Regions from separate parts of the Desulfobacula toluolica Tol2 genome, predicted to be linked through region 3. Evidence: riboswitches for the same ligand, from Rfam matches in the RefSeq annotation. Region 3 holds a riboswitch; each other region holds the start of a gene.
The links. Region 3 has a riboswitch for cobalamin ahead of TOL2_RS23445 (helix-turn-helix domain-containing protein). Riboswitches for the same ligand answer to the same signal wherever they lie in the genome.
Positions count from the first base shown of each region.

Region 1: another riboswitch for cobalamin. It lies ahead of TOL2_RS17585 (helix-turn-helix transcriptional regulator); the one in region 3 lies ahead of TOL2_RS23445 (helix-turn-helix domain-containing protein).
Region 2: another riboswitch for cobalamin. It lies ahead of thiC (phosphomethylpyrimidine synthase ThiC); the one in region 3 lies ahead of TOL2_RS23445 (helix-turn-helix domain-containing protein).
Region 4: another riboswitch for cobalamin. It lies ahead of TOL2_RS18300 (TonB-dependent receptor plug domain-containing protein); the one in region 3 lies ahead of TOL2_RS23445 (helix-turn-helix domain-containing protein).

Region 1 covers NC_018645.1:3,863,029-3,866,207, reverse strand. Annotated here, with positions in the region: gene TOL2_RS17590 (methyltransferase) at 1-516, shown strand, start outside; cobalamin riboswitch at 761-946, shown strand; gene TOL2_RS17585 (helix-turn-helix transcriptional regulator) at 1,235-2,206, shown strand; gene TOL2_RS17580 (ABC transporter substrate-binding protein) at 2,371-3,179, shown strand, end outside.
Region 2 covers NC_018645.1:4,648,407-4,651,585, reverse strand. Annotated here, with positions in the region: gene TOL2_RS21130 (aldehyde ferredoxin oxidoreductase family protein) at 1-914, opposite strand, end outside; cobalamin riboswitch at 1,150-1,329, shown strand; gene thiC (phosphomethylpyrimidine synthase ThiC) at 1,416-2,720, shown strand; gene cobT (nicotinate-nucleotide--dimethylbenzimidazole phosphoribosyltransferase) at 2,726-3,179, shown strand, end outside.
Region 3 covers NC_018645.1:1,067,042-1,070,220, forward strand. Annotated here, with positions in the region: gene TOL2_RS04995 (TonB-dependent receptor) at 1-61, opposite strand, end outside; gene TOL2_RS23445 (helix-turn-helix domain-containing protein) at 255-1,235, opposite strand; cobalamin riboswitch at 1,351-1,527, opposite strand; gene TOL2_RS05010 (TonB-dependent receptor plug domain-containing protein) at 1,856-3,179, shown strand, end outside.
Region 4 covers NC_018645.1:4,014,695-4,017,873, reverse strand. Annotated here, with positions in the region: gene TOL2_RS18300 (TonB-dependent receptor plug domain-containing protein) at 1-1,344, opposite strand, end outside; cobalamin riboswitch at 1,480-1,664, opposite strand; gene TOL2_RS18295 (sirohydrochlorin cobaltochelatase) at 1,989-2,780, opposite strand; gene TOL2_RS18290 (tetratricopeptide repeat protein) at 2,840-3,179, opposite strand, start outside.

The DNA of each region.
Region 1 (3,179 bases), 2.4 Mb from region 3:
ATTGGTGCCGGTCCGGGCCTGATAGGGATTGCCGTTGCTGCTGCACATCCTACGTTAGAGTGCTGTTTGTTTGATCGTCCAGTGGTGATTGATGTGGCACAGGAGACAATCAAGGAGTACGGTATGGAAGACCGGGTGAAAACCATAAGCGGGGATTATTCTGTCGATCCGTTTGGAGAGGGGTATGATGCAATTATCGCCAGTTATACTTTGAATTTTTATAATGAAACTGAAAAACTGGCCCCAATTATGGAAAAGTGCTTTGCTGCATTAAATCCCGGTGGCAGCCTGATTGTTTTTTCAGATGGTTTGAGCGAGGAAAAAACCCAACCCACTGATATGGTTATCAGCTGGCTGCCTACTTCGTTGATGGGGCAGGACTTCTCTTTTGAAGAAGAGGTGTTGCCCCGGGCCATGCTTGCGGCCGGTTTTGACTCGGTTCGTACCAAAACATTGACCGACCAGTTTATTTCACCTCTTGGGGTGACGGAGTTTCATGTTGGGAGGAAACGTTAAAATGCAAAGGATGTTTGAAATAAGGTTATTTTATCTGGAGGATACAAACGGTGAAGTAATTGAAAAAGTAAATAGGAGGAATTGAGTAATCTGCCAAGTGGCCTTAATAAGTGTGAGGACGACTATGTGTTCTTGCTTTTGTCCGGTTTTAATTCTCAGTTGATGAAATAAGCCGATCATTATCTGAAATTGAGATAGATATATTCTCATTTGTGCTTGACTTTTATTTTATCGGTGATTATAAGCTTAAGTACTTTGTTCTGGTGCTTAAAAGCATAATAGGGAATTCCGTGAAAATCGGGAACGGGCCCGCCGCTGTAACCGGGGACGAATGCCGCAGAAAATCCACTGCCTGAATTATTTCAGGTGGGAAGGGGCGGTTGTAGGACGAACCGGAAGTCAGAAGACCTGCCTGAACAAAATGGTTTATTTCTCGTGGACAGAGAAAGCCATACTATGATTTTAAGGGATGAAAACGGATATCCTCAACCAATTTTATATTGGTTGAGGATTTTTTTTTGCATCAAGCTATGTGAAAGTTAGCGTTTTTTAAAATTTTATTATGGACTCAGGAGGCAAATAATACTTGAAGCCAAGAAACTAAAATTCAATATGGATACCTTGGCGCAAAGAAAACCTCGGGTTCTATTAAGCTTTGAATCCTGGGTTTCAACTAATCGGTTATGGCACTTGGGTTATGCCGATGCAGGCAGCACAAATGAAAAAGATATTACTGATACCATCTACTCAGACCAATAGTAAAGAAAAAAACCTGATTAACATTCCCCCATCCATTGGTACAGGGAGTATTGAAATTATTCATTTGAATTACGGTATTCGATTGGTCATTGCGGATTACAGCCTGAACCAGCCGACTATTTTGGAATGCGGAGTGTCTGGTACTTCTTTCGGATTCGGCTTCTGCCTTTCGGGGACTATAGAGTCACATCCGCCATATTTTAAGGAATCGTTTTTTGTAAAAAAGGGGCAAAGCGGTTTTTTTTCTTTCCCGGACACTCTTGGTTACACTGAAATAATCGGCCTTGAGCGAGTGATCAGAATATCGATTTTGATGGACCTGGATCAGATGTCAGCTTTTGTAATGGAATACCCGGATCAGTTTATGAGCGTATTGATAAACATAAGTGAAACCTCTTTTCGTTTTCCAGATATGATTTCTCAGCCCATGTGGGGCGCACTTGACAAGATACTGCATTGTCCTTATCACGGGTTGACCCGCAAATTTTTTATTGAAGGCAAAGTCATGGAGCTGATAGCCTACAAGATGGAACAGCTGGAAATAGAAAATTGGCAAAATCCTGAAGAATCTGTTTTAGCACCCAATGAAGCTGATTGCGTTTGTCATGCCGCCCGATTGTTAACTCATGATTTGGAAAATGCACCGGGTTTGATAGAACTTGCCCGTTCCGTGGGGATGTGCCGCAGCAAACTGCATCATTGTTTTTGTAAGTTCCATGGTATTTCCCCTTTTGAGTATCTGCGTAACCACCGCCTTGAGGCTGCCAGACGCCTTTTGAATGAAGGTAAAATGAACGTTACCGAAATCGCTTACAAGGTTGGCTACAGAAGCCTCAGTCATTTTTCCAAAGTATTTAAACAATATTTTGGCTGCCCGCCCGGAAAATGTTTGAAAAATGCTGTTTCCTTATCAAATAGACGATTGCGCTAAAAAAATAAACATGACCATTATCATATTCCCAAAATTTGTGTTCTATATCTTCAGGAATTAATTAAAATCCGCAGTACTAAGGAAATGCAATTATAGAGCCATGTTTTTAAAATAAGGAGAAAAGGACGGTTGGAGTAATTCTCTCGTGGATGAAAGAGGAGTTTATGCTTAGAGAAAACAATGTATTAAAATTATACGGTCTGTTTTTACTATTTTTTATTTTTTTTGTTACAGGCAATGCAATCGGAAGACAAAATGAAATTACAATAATTGATGCCATGGGGAGAGAGGTCACAATTAAACAGCCGGTTAATCGTATAGCCTTTAGTGGCACCTGTATTGCTGAAGCGCTCAGGTTAATCGGTGTTTGGAACAAAGTGGTTGGAAGAGGATATATGGTTATACCGGATAAACATTTATATCCGGATATCGAAAAGTTAACTGTTATTGCCATGGAACCTCCTGGCCCTTATAACATTAATTGCGAAAAGTTATTAGAACTTGATGTTGATCTTTTGATTACAATGAGTTTTTCATTTGAGGGGTTTAAAGGGATGAATGATAAAATAAAATCCCGTACCAAGGTGATTGCTTTAGACATGTTTCAACCGGATACGATAAAAAAAAATTTTGAAATTCTGGGTAAAATATTCAATGAAGAAAAGAAATCTATGGATTATCTTAACTGGTCTGAAAATGTGATGAACAAAATTGTTAATAAAACCTCCAAGCTTTCTTTGGCGCAAAGAAAAAAATATTTTTTTAAATGGAGTTTCGGCGGGTTTGATGAAATTAGGACTCTCTCCGATAAATTTTCGGGAATGACCAAAGTAAATGAAATTCTTGGCGGGATAAATATTGCAGCAGATTTAAACAGAGCCTGGGGAGGGATACTTGATCCTGAATGGCTGATTCAACAGGATCTTGATATCATCATATGTCAGGATACAATATTGAATGGTTATGGCATAGG
Region 2 (3,179 bases), 1.6 Mb from region 3:
ACATTGGAGCATCTGATCACACAACCCGGATGGCAGGGCTCTGTTGTAATACCCCCTCTTTGCTCAATGTTTTGTGCCATTTTTTCCCCACTGATGTCCTGGGCATGCTCAAACCGGCCTGACCTGAAATTTTTTGTTGGCAGGGTGCCTGCTTCATTGATGACATTTACCAATACTGCCGTACCAAGTGCGGGAAGGCCTTGTCCTGTAACCGGATGTTTTCTGAGCATGTCCACCCATTTTTTATTGGCTGCTTTAAAGGCATCCGGATCTTTTATTTCAAGACGTCCTGCACCCTTATCATCCACGACAATGGCTTTGATTCTTTTTGCCCCCATAACCGCTCCCAAACCGCCTCTGCCGTGGGCACGTCCCGGTCTCCCGTTCATGTCGGCCTGCTGGATGCTTGCGCCCTTCAAACATTGTTCGCCTGCCTGGCCAATGCTTAAGACTCCAACTGATTTGCCATATTTTTGCCATAGATTTTCCATGACCTCATAATTGCCCTTGCCCGCAAGATGGCCTGCATCAAGGATTTCAACTTCATCCTTATTGATGACAATGATGCTGTAACCCTCTGTTTGGGGTTTGCCTTCCAGAACAAGGGCGGTGATCCCCAGTTTGGCCAGTTTCTGTGAAACAAGTCCGCCTGCGTTGCTCTCTTTGATGCCGCCTGTAAGAGGCGATTTGGCTCCTGCTGAAAGCCGTCCTGAATCTGCGGCAGGAGATCCGGACATAATGCCGGGTGCAAAGATTAATTTGTTTGCTTTTCCAAGCGGGTGACAGGTTGCAGGCACTTCATCCAGAATCATTTTGGATGTGAGCGCCCGGCCCCCAAGACCTGCATAAGCTTTGGGAACTTGTTCAAACCCAAAGGTTTTGTTTTGGGTGTTAACCCTTAATAATTTCCCCATTTTTTCCTCCTTGGCTGGTTGATAAAAAATGATGATTAATTGTTTTTTTTATGTTGACTTGGCGAGATTTTTTCCAGTTCAGCTTAAAAATTTGTCATATCCACAACAAGACCCTTTTGTTGTTCAATGAAGACCCCACTCTTTTATATGACATGGGCATTTTATCAAGTCCAGCAGAAATAAAGTAAATTATTTTTTTTGTAAAATATTGACTTCATCTGCCGTATTCTATAAAAAGTGTTCATATTTTGTTGGTTGCCTTGGCAAACGGAACACGGTGAAACTCCGTGACGGTCCCGCCGCTGTAACCGGAAACATCTGTTTTTTTTTGTAAAGGCCACTGTGAAAACGGGAAGGCTAAAAAAACAGGTTTAATGCCGGAAGTCAGAAGACGAGCCAGGTAAAAATCATTGTAGAATCTGATGGTAAAAGGTTTTGTAAGAACTCATCTCTTGCAAAGCTTTTTTTGGGTTTTACAGGAGATTTTATAGCGAGGAAACTATGACAACACAGCTTGAGCATGCCCGTCAGGGCACCATCACAAAACAGATGCAAATTATAGCCCGGACCGAAGGGCTGTCTGAATCCTTTATTTTAGATCATGTGGCAAAGGGTGAAATTGTTATCCCCTGTAATCCCAAGCGCCCCGGGCAAAAGGTTACCGGAATTGGAACCGGCCTGCGCACCAAGGTGAACGCTTCCATTGGAACCTCTTCAGATATCTGTGATGTTAATCTTGAGGTGGCAAAGGCAGAGGCTGCCCAGGAAGAAGGGGCTGACACCTTAATGGAATTGTCTGCCGCCGGGGATCTTGATAACGTAAGGCAAACGGTTCTGGCCAATACCGATCTTGCTGTGGGCAATGTGCCGTTGTACCAGGCATTTAAAGAAGCCATCCGCAAATACAAAAATCCGGCAAAATTAGATCCTGAATACCTGTTTGACCTGATTGAAAAGCAATTGGATGACGGCTTGAGCTTTATGGCCATTCATTGCGGGATCAACCAGTACACCATTGAACGCTTAAGAAAACAGGGATTTCGTTATGGCGGTCTGGCATCCAAGGGCGGAACCTATATGGTGGCCTGGATGGATATCAATAAAAAAGAGAACCCCTTGTATGAGCAGTTTGACCGTGTGTGTGCGTTGATGAAAAAATATGATGCCGTTCTTTCCTTAGGCAACGGGATCAGGGCCGGTGCCATCCATGACAGCCATGACCGTGCCCAGATGGCTGAAATGATCATCAACTGCGAACTGGCGGAAATCGGTCGGAATCAGGGCTGCCAGATGATGGTGGAAGGACCGGGCCATGTCCCCCTGGACGAAATTGAAGGCAATATCATGCTGGAAAAACGCATGTCCGGCAATGCGCCTTATTATGTTTTAGGCCCCATCCCCTGCGATACCGGCGCAGGATACGATCATATCACCGCCGCCATTGGTGCGGCAAGTTCCGCCCGGTTTGGCGCGGATCTGATCTGTTATATCACTCCTGCCGAACATCTTGCCCTGCCGGATGTCAATGACGTGAGAGAAGGCGTGAGGGCCACTCGGCTTGCAGCCCGTATCGGGGATATTTCCAAATACCCTGACCGGCGGGAAAATGAAAAACAGGCTGCCATGGCAAGACGGGACATGAGATGGAATGATCTGGAAAAATATCTGTTATTCCCTGAAATTGCCAGAAAAACCCGTGAGGAACGTGCGCCTGCCCAACAAGAAACCTGCACCATGTGCGGGGATTTTTGTGCCATGAAAAAAGGCATGGAAATATTTGAGAAGGATATTACAGACAAGAGGTAAGTATTATGAGCTTATTAGATCAGACTATTTTATCCATTGATGAAACACTTGATGAGGATGCATTTCATTCGGCAAAAGAACGGCTGGCAAATCAGGCCAAGCCGGTTGGAAGTCTTGGCATCATGGAAGATATCTCAGCAAGGCTTGCCGCAATAAAAGGCACCATTAATGTTAATCTTTCAAATAAACGGATCATTACCTGTGCGGGAGATCACGGGGTTACCCAGGAAGGGGTCAGTCTTTTCCCGGCTGACGTCACCCCCCAGATGGTCTATAATTTTGCCAATAACGGGGCATCGGTCAATGTCATTGGAAAACATGCGGGTGCTATTGTTAAAGCGGCTGATATAGGGGTAAATCATGATTTTGCACCGGACCTGCCCATCTTTCATAAAAAAGTCAGATACGGGACCGCCAATTTCACAAAAGAACCTGCCATGACACGGGCAGAGGCTATTT
Region 3 (3,179 bases):
GCAGTACAACACTGAAAAAGAGAACAAAAATTGTATGGTATTTTTTTGTTTGAATAGTCACTCCTTGCTCCTTGATATTGTATGATTAGGGTTCAGGTTAAAATTATCAACAGTGTCATGGGCATGCCGTCAATATGGATCACAATGGAACTTTTGTTCATAAGCCACAGGACCGAACAGGTTCAAAGCAATCTTGCAGATATCTATATGCATAAAAAAAATATTTATGGCTATCACTTGCGTTCATTTTTTTATCACCATCGTTCATTTTGACGATATCGGCTGGGGGGTATGCCAAAATAATCCCTGAAGGCCTTTGCAAAATGGCTGGAACTTGAGTAACCAAGGGAATAAGCTATTTGAGTCATACTTAAGCTTTCGTCTTTAACAAGGGTTCTGGCTTTTTCAGCGCGTTTGAAACGAAGGTATTCTATAGGGGAAGTGCCGTAGAATTGATTGAAATCATTATAAAACTTGGTGCGGGAGACACCGACGGTCTTGGCCAGTTCAATTATATTTGGAGGGGTTTGAAGGTTATTGGACAATAATTGCCCTGCATAATGTATTTTGTCGATATCATTGGCTTTTAAGCGTGGAGTCGGTTTTTGCTTGTGGGAGGCAGGTTTTATCTGGTTTAGTTTGCAAGCAATAAGTTCCATTGCTTTGGCTTCGATAAAAAAGCGATGGCTTGCTCCTTCATAAGGGCAGTGGATGATTTGTTGCAGTATCATGTGCATGGAAGGGGTGATGATTTCCGTACAATTAAAAGGATCGCCGCTGTTCTTGTTATCTGTTAAAGGGGCTTTAAATTTTATGGGGATGTCGTGCAGTTCATCTTCCATCAATGTGTCCCAATAAGAGGGAGATATCAATATTACAACCATATATATCGGAGTCCCGGGCATATCTTCATAAAATCCATCCCGGTTCGGGAAATAAAAAAATCCGCTTTCTCCATGGGTTATGGTCAGGCTTTGTTTTAAACAATGCAGAGTTAATTTTGTAGTGCCTGAAAGACAAAATCTGAAACCGAATTTGGGGGTGTCTCCATAGTGTTTGGCTTTGAGTCTGTCGGATTTGTTGTAATTACAGACATATACCTGGATACCACTTTTTAACCTGAACTCTTTTATGGTTCCTTTGCCTATTTTGTGGGGTAGTTTCCAGCAGGTCTCAAAATTGCCTTTTTCTACCGGAAAAGAATCCAACGTGTGACGTTTTAATTTTTTTTCCATTTTTTCATTTCTTTGCCCAAAATAAAAAATCCCCGAACCGTAAATAGTTTACGATCCGGGGATATCCCTTTTTTATCCAATAGATCCAATGGAAACCGGCATTGCCGTACACGGTTTTCCTATGTTTTACCAGGCAGGTATTCTGACTTGCGGATCATCCTCATGCCGCGCCTTCCCATTATATCAACAGTGGCATATTGCAGCATTTGTCACCGATTACAGCGGCGGGCCCGTTTCCGAATTACACGAAATTCCCTATTAAGCCGATGGCACCAGATAAAATTTACTTTGTGCTACAGAATAAGCAATGAAAAGTCAAGCATATTTTCAGTGTGGCAACTTGTGTGGTTTTTATGAGTGTTTATATGTTGTTTTTAGTTCTTAATTGCAACCCAATGGTTATTTTTTGCTGCAAGATGATGAATAATTACAGTATATCATTGACAAGAGGCTACAATGTAATTATGAAGTAACTTGTTTGTTTTAAGGGAAAATAAACCGTTTAAAAAAACGGATTGATTGCAATATCAGATAGCCTGTTGGGTGCTGGTGCAGTCAAAGAGATGGGATGGATAGAAAATGAATCCATGAGTAAAAAAAATCAACCTAAAGGAGAAAAAATGAAAAATTTGAGCAGGCTCGGGGATTTTTATGTTTTGTTAATATTGTTAATATGCTTCAGTCCTTATTGCGCATGGGCAGAGGATACGGCTGGGGCGGACAAAAATGTTTTTGATCTTGGTGAGGTCGTTGTCAGTGGACAGGCTGAAACCATTACAAGGGTAAGTACAGTGGAAACAGTTGATTTGGAACAAATTGAACTGACCAATTCACAAAATATATCACAAGCTCTTTCCGGTTTGCCCGGTGTCACCTTGTCCAACGGAGGGAGAAAAGCGGAAAGCTCTATTAATGTCAGGGGATTTGGTTCTCGGTATGTCCCTATTTTTTATGACGGTATCCCCTTATACATTCCCAATGACGGATATGTGGACGCAGGTAACCTTACAACGGATAATATTTCAAGGATTGATTTGAGCAAAGGGGTCAGTTCCGTTCTCTACGGGTTTAATACCATGGGCGGGGTCATTAATATTGTGAGCCAAAAACCGCAGGAAAAATTAGAAGGTTCCTACGGGGTTGAAGTTACTGACAACAGTGATGTAAAAGGAAATTTTAATATTGGATCAAGCCAGGATAAATTTTATTTTACCCTGGGAGGAGGGTTCACAAATTCCAATGGATGGGATGTGTCGGATGATTTTGATGCAAACCAGTATGAAGACGGAGACACAAGGGAGAACTCGGATCTTGATGACTGGAATGTGGCTGCAAAATTAGGGTGGACCCCGGCACAAGGCCATGAATATGCAATTGGATTCAACACCATTGAAAAGGAAAAAGGGCTTCCTCCCACTGCAGATCCCGATACATCGGCAAGAAGGGTAAAATACTGGCGGTTTACGGACTGGGACAAGGAAACCATTTATTTTATCGGGAACACGGAGTTGACGGATCAATTATCCGTTAAAACAAGAGTGTTTTACGACACCTATTATAATGCGCTGGAAGACTATAGCGACAACACCTATTCAAATGCCCGCTGGCACTCCACCTATGACGACCACAGCTATGGAGGCTCTTTGGTGGCCAGAGTTGACTACATACCTAAAAACACTTTAAGCTGTTCTTTTCATTATAAAAAAGACGTTCATGAGGAACAAGATGACATAGGCGATCCATGGGAAAACTATGAACAGGAAATGGTTTCCTTTGGTATTGAAGATGATATTAAACTTACGGATAATCTTGCCTTTGTTCTGGGAAGCAGTTATGACATCCAGAATCCCCAGAAAGCCAATGACGGTGTGAACAACGGGTTTGTCAGGGAATCCAAATCAGCCTTCAATCCCCAGGCAGGTGTGTTGCTGACGGTTCTTGAAG
Region 4 (3,179 bases), 2.3 Mb from region 3:
CCCCCAGGCGCTGTAATCATTAAACATGTAAAGCTGGTCTGCGGTTGGCATTCTGAATGCTTCGGCAAAATTGGCCCGTACACTTAACCCTGGTGCCAGTTTGTAGACTGCTCCTAAATTGCTGGACCAGTTGGTTTCATCAGTCTTTTGACCATCATCACTTTCGATTTCATATTTATCATAACGGCCCCCTGCCGATAGAATCAATTTGTTGTCCATCAGTTTGATTTTTGCCATGAGGAATGCCGCCGGGTTGTCATAAGTGTTTTCTTCACCGGCCATGGTATAGGTATTGCTGATGGCATAATTAGTCCAGTCAGCACCGGCTGTGATATGGGCGAAATCCCACTTAGCCGTCAGCTGTGCCTGCGCACCCTGTTGATCTGTATCTCTAAAGTAGGAATTATTGCTGCCATAATTTTCCGGATCAAAGGTTTCGTACTCATCTTTTCCATTAAAATAGCGCAGGTTCCATATCAAAAATCCATCAGCTGTTTGCCCATCATAAACCAAATCAAAGGTTTTGATGGCATGGTCCACATAATTGTCCAAATCATTATTGCTCAGATAGTCAGGATTTCCGATGCCATCACCTTCATACCCGGTATAGCTGAATCCAATCCGGTTTTCAGGCGCAAACGTCCAGCCGGTATTGAAACTAACTCTCTTTTTTGAATCAAATCCCGTGTTGTAATATTTGTCGCCATTGGCAGTGTCGTAATCATCCTGAGATGATTTTGAGGCATCAAATGAAAAGTCAAAAGCCTTGAACTGGCCGGAAGCTCCGGCTGAAGCCTGCTGATAGTCCCAGCTGCCTAAAGTTCCTTCCGCATAGAATGAAGGTTTGCCGGCCCCTTGTTTGGTAATAATATTGACAACCCCGCCCATGGCAGAAGCACCATACTGGACAGACCCAGGTCCACGGATGATTTCAATCCTCTCCACATTACCCAGCATTATTTTTGCCAGATTTCCGGTTCCGGCCCGTCGTCCGTTGATCAGAATAAGAACATGACTGGCCAGATCATTACCATGGGTTTCAGTCCTGAAACCACGGATTTCCACTGAAACAAGTGAATTGGGATATTCCCGGATCATAAACCCTTTTTTGGATAGCAAATCACCCAGATCCTGGGCAAAAGACTGCTGGATCTCTTCTTCTGTCACAATTGTAATATTGGTGGTGACATCCTCTTTTTTTTCTTCCACTCTTCCCGCAGTTACCACCATCGTGTCTAATATCGACGTCTTTTTTTCCGACTGTTCTATTTCTTCACTCCAGGCAGGCAGTGACCACATAAACAATAACACTGCAAACAACTTAACAAATCTATGCTTAAACATGAAAAAACCTCCTATAAACAAGTAAAATTGCCTGTCCGGAAAAACAAAAATCCCCGGACTGAATAATTATTCATTCCAGGGATTTCCCTTTTTTATCCTTAGATATTTGACAAGGGTCACTTCGTCCTCAAAGTTTATACCCTCTATGTTCAGGCAGGTCTTCTGACTAACGGATCAATCTTGCGCCACACCTTCCCAACCATTTGGTCAGTGGTATACTGCAGCGTTCGTCCCCGATTACAGCGGTGGGCCCGTCCACGATTTCAACGTGGTTCCCTATTGTGCTAAATGCTTTAAGCACCTGAACGGGAAAAAATATTAACTAATAACTTTGAAATGTCAAGTTAAAAACAAATTGTGTTTATTGGCCTCAATTTTTCACGCACGTTTTTAGCCTGATATTATTAACTTTCTATCAGAGAGAGCTTAATAAATTTTTAAACCTTGCCTGTCAGTTGCCTGTGTGACGGATTTCTGATGCTGAATCAATTTGTTGTTTTCATCAAAAAACATGATCAAAGAGAAACAAGCCCCATATCAGGTAAAAAATAAGAAGTCCTTGTTTAAGTGTATGTTTCATTTTATTCAAATATCGAGTGTTATAGTTCTTTGTTCAGAATTTTTTGGGTAAAACACATTCGGTATTACAATGGTATAACATCCAATGCATCTGATATATGGTCGCAAAATATTTTTGTAATGCCATCAATATAACCGATGCCGTGATCAACCACTGAGACCTGGATGTCGTTTCGTTCAAAGGTTTTCTGCCAGGAGTCTTCTTCGCAGGTAAGATCTTCCTTGAAGTGGACGCCTGCCACCAGCATTAAGGGGATGAGGCAGACTTTTTTATACCCGGCAGATTTTATTCTTTGAAGGGTATCGTCCATATCTGGAAAATATTCCACCACACCTATGAATATACGGTTGCCATAGTGTCGGCGAAGCACGGCTTCCATGGCAGGGTAGGCAGTCCATGCAGGGTGGTCCGTACCGTGGCCCACAAGGATGACGGCCTCATCTTTATCTTTTGGGAACATAGGCTCAAGGGCAAGAGCTGCTTTTTCATAGTCATTGTAAGAGGTCAGCAGGGGCAGGCCAATGGAGGAGCGGATATTTGCATGGCTTCTTTCCGTGACTAAGCGGTCGAATTCATGACCGCAGATCATGTGCAGTGATTGCATGACAACCCATTGGTGGCCCTGCTCGGCAAAAATTTGGGCCATTTCAATGGGATCTTTTAAATCAAGCTGTTTTTTGCGTTTCATGGTGCATTTTACCATTCTCGAGGAATAGGCCCAGTGAATTTTATGTTCCGGAAATGTGGCCTCAAACACCTGGCCCATTTTTTCATAGGTTGAAAATGCCCGTGCAGTGGTGCCGAATGCAGTTAAAATAATGGGAACATCTTTATTTGTATTTTTTTTACTGGTCATTGCTGTAATATCCTTTTTTTGTTTTTTGAAACTGCCGCCTGATGAACAAAATTATGATTTCACATTACCTGACAGTTCTGTTTTGTTTGCATTGCCTTTATCAAGGCAATGGCTTTTTGGGCGGACTTTTGCTGTTTTTTATACTTGGATGCTTTTAAAAAAGCCTTCTGCGACCGGGTAAGCTGGTGATCATTCATGGCGCAATACCCAAGCATTAGCCATACCTGGCCCGGGGTATCGTTTTTTGAGGCCGTCTTTTGTTCAAGCATTTTTTTTGCCAGCGTTTCATATGCGTCTGCTGCCTTTGCATATTCTTTTTTGTTATACAGGATTTGGGCTTTTATCCTGAGCAGTTTAATGTCCTGACAAGCGGACAGTCCTTTATCAATCCATTCCAGG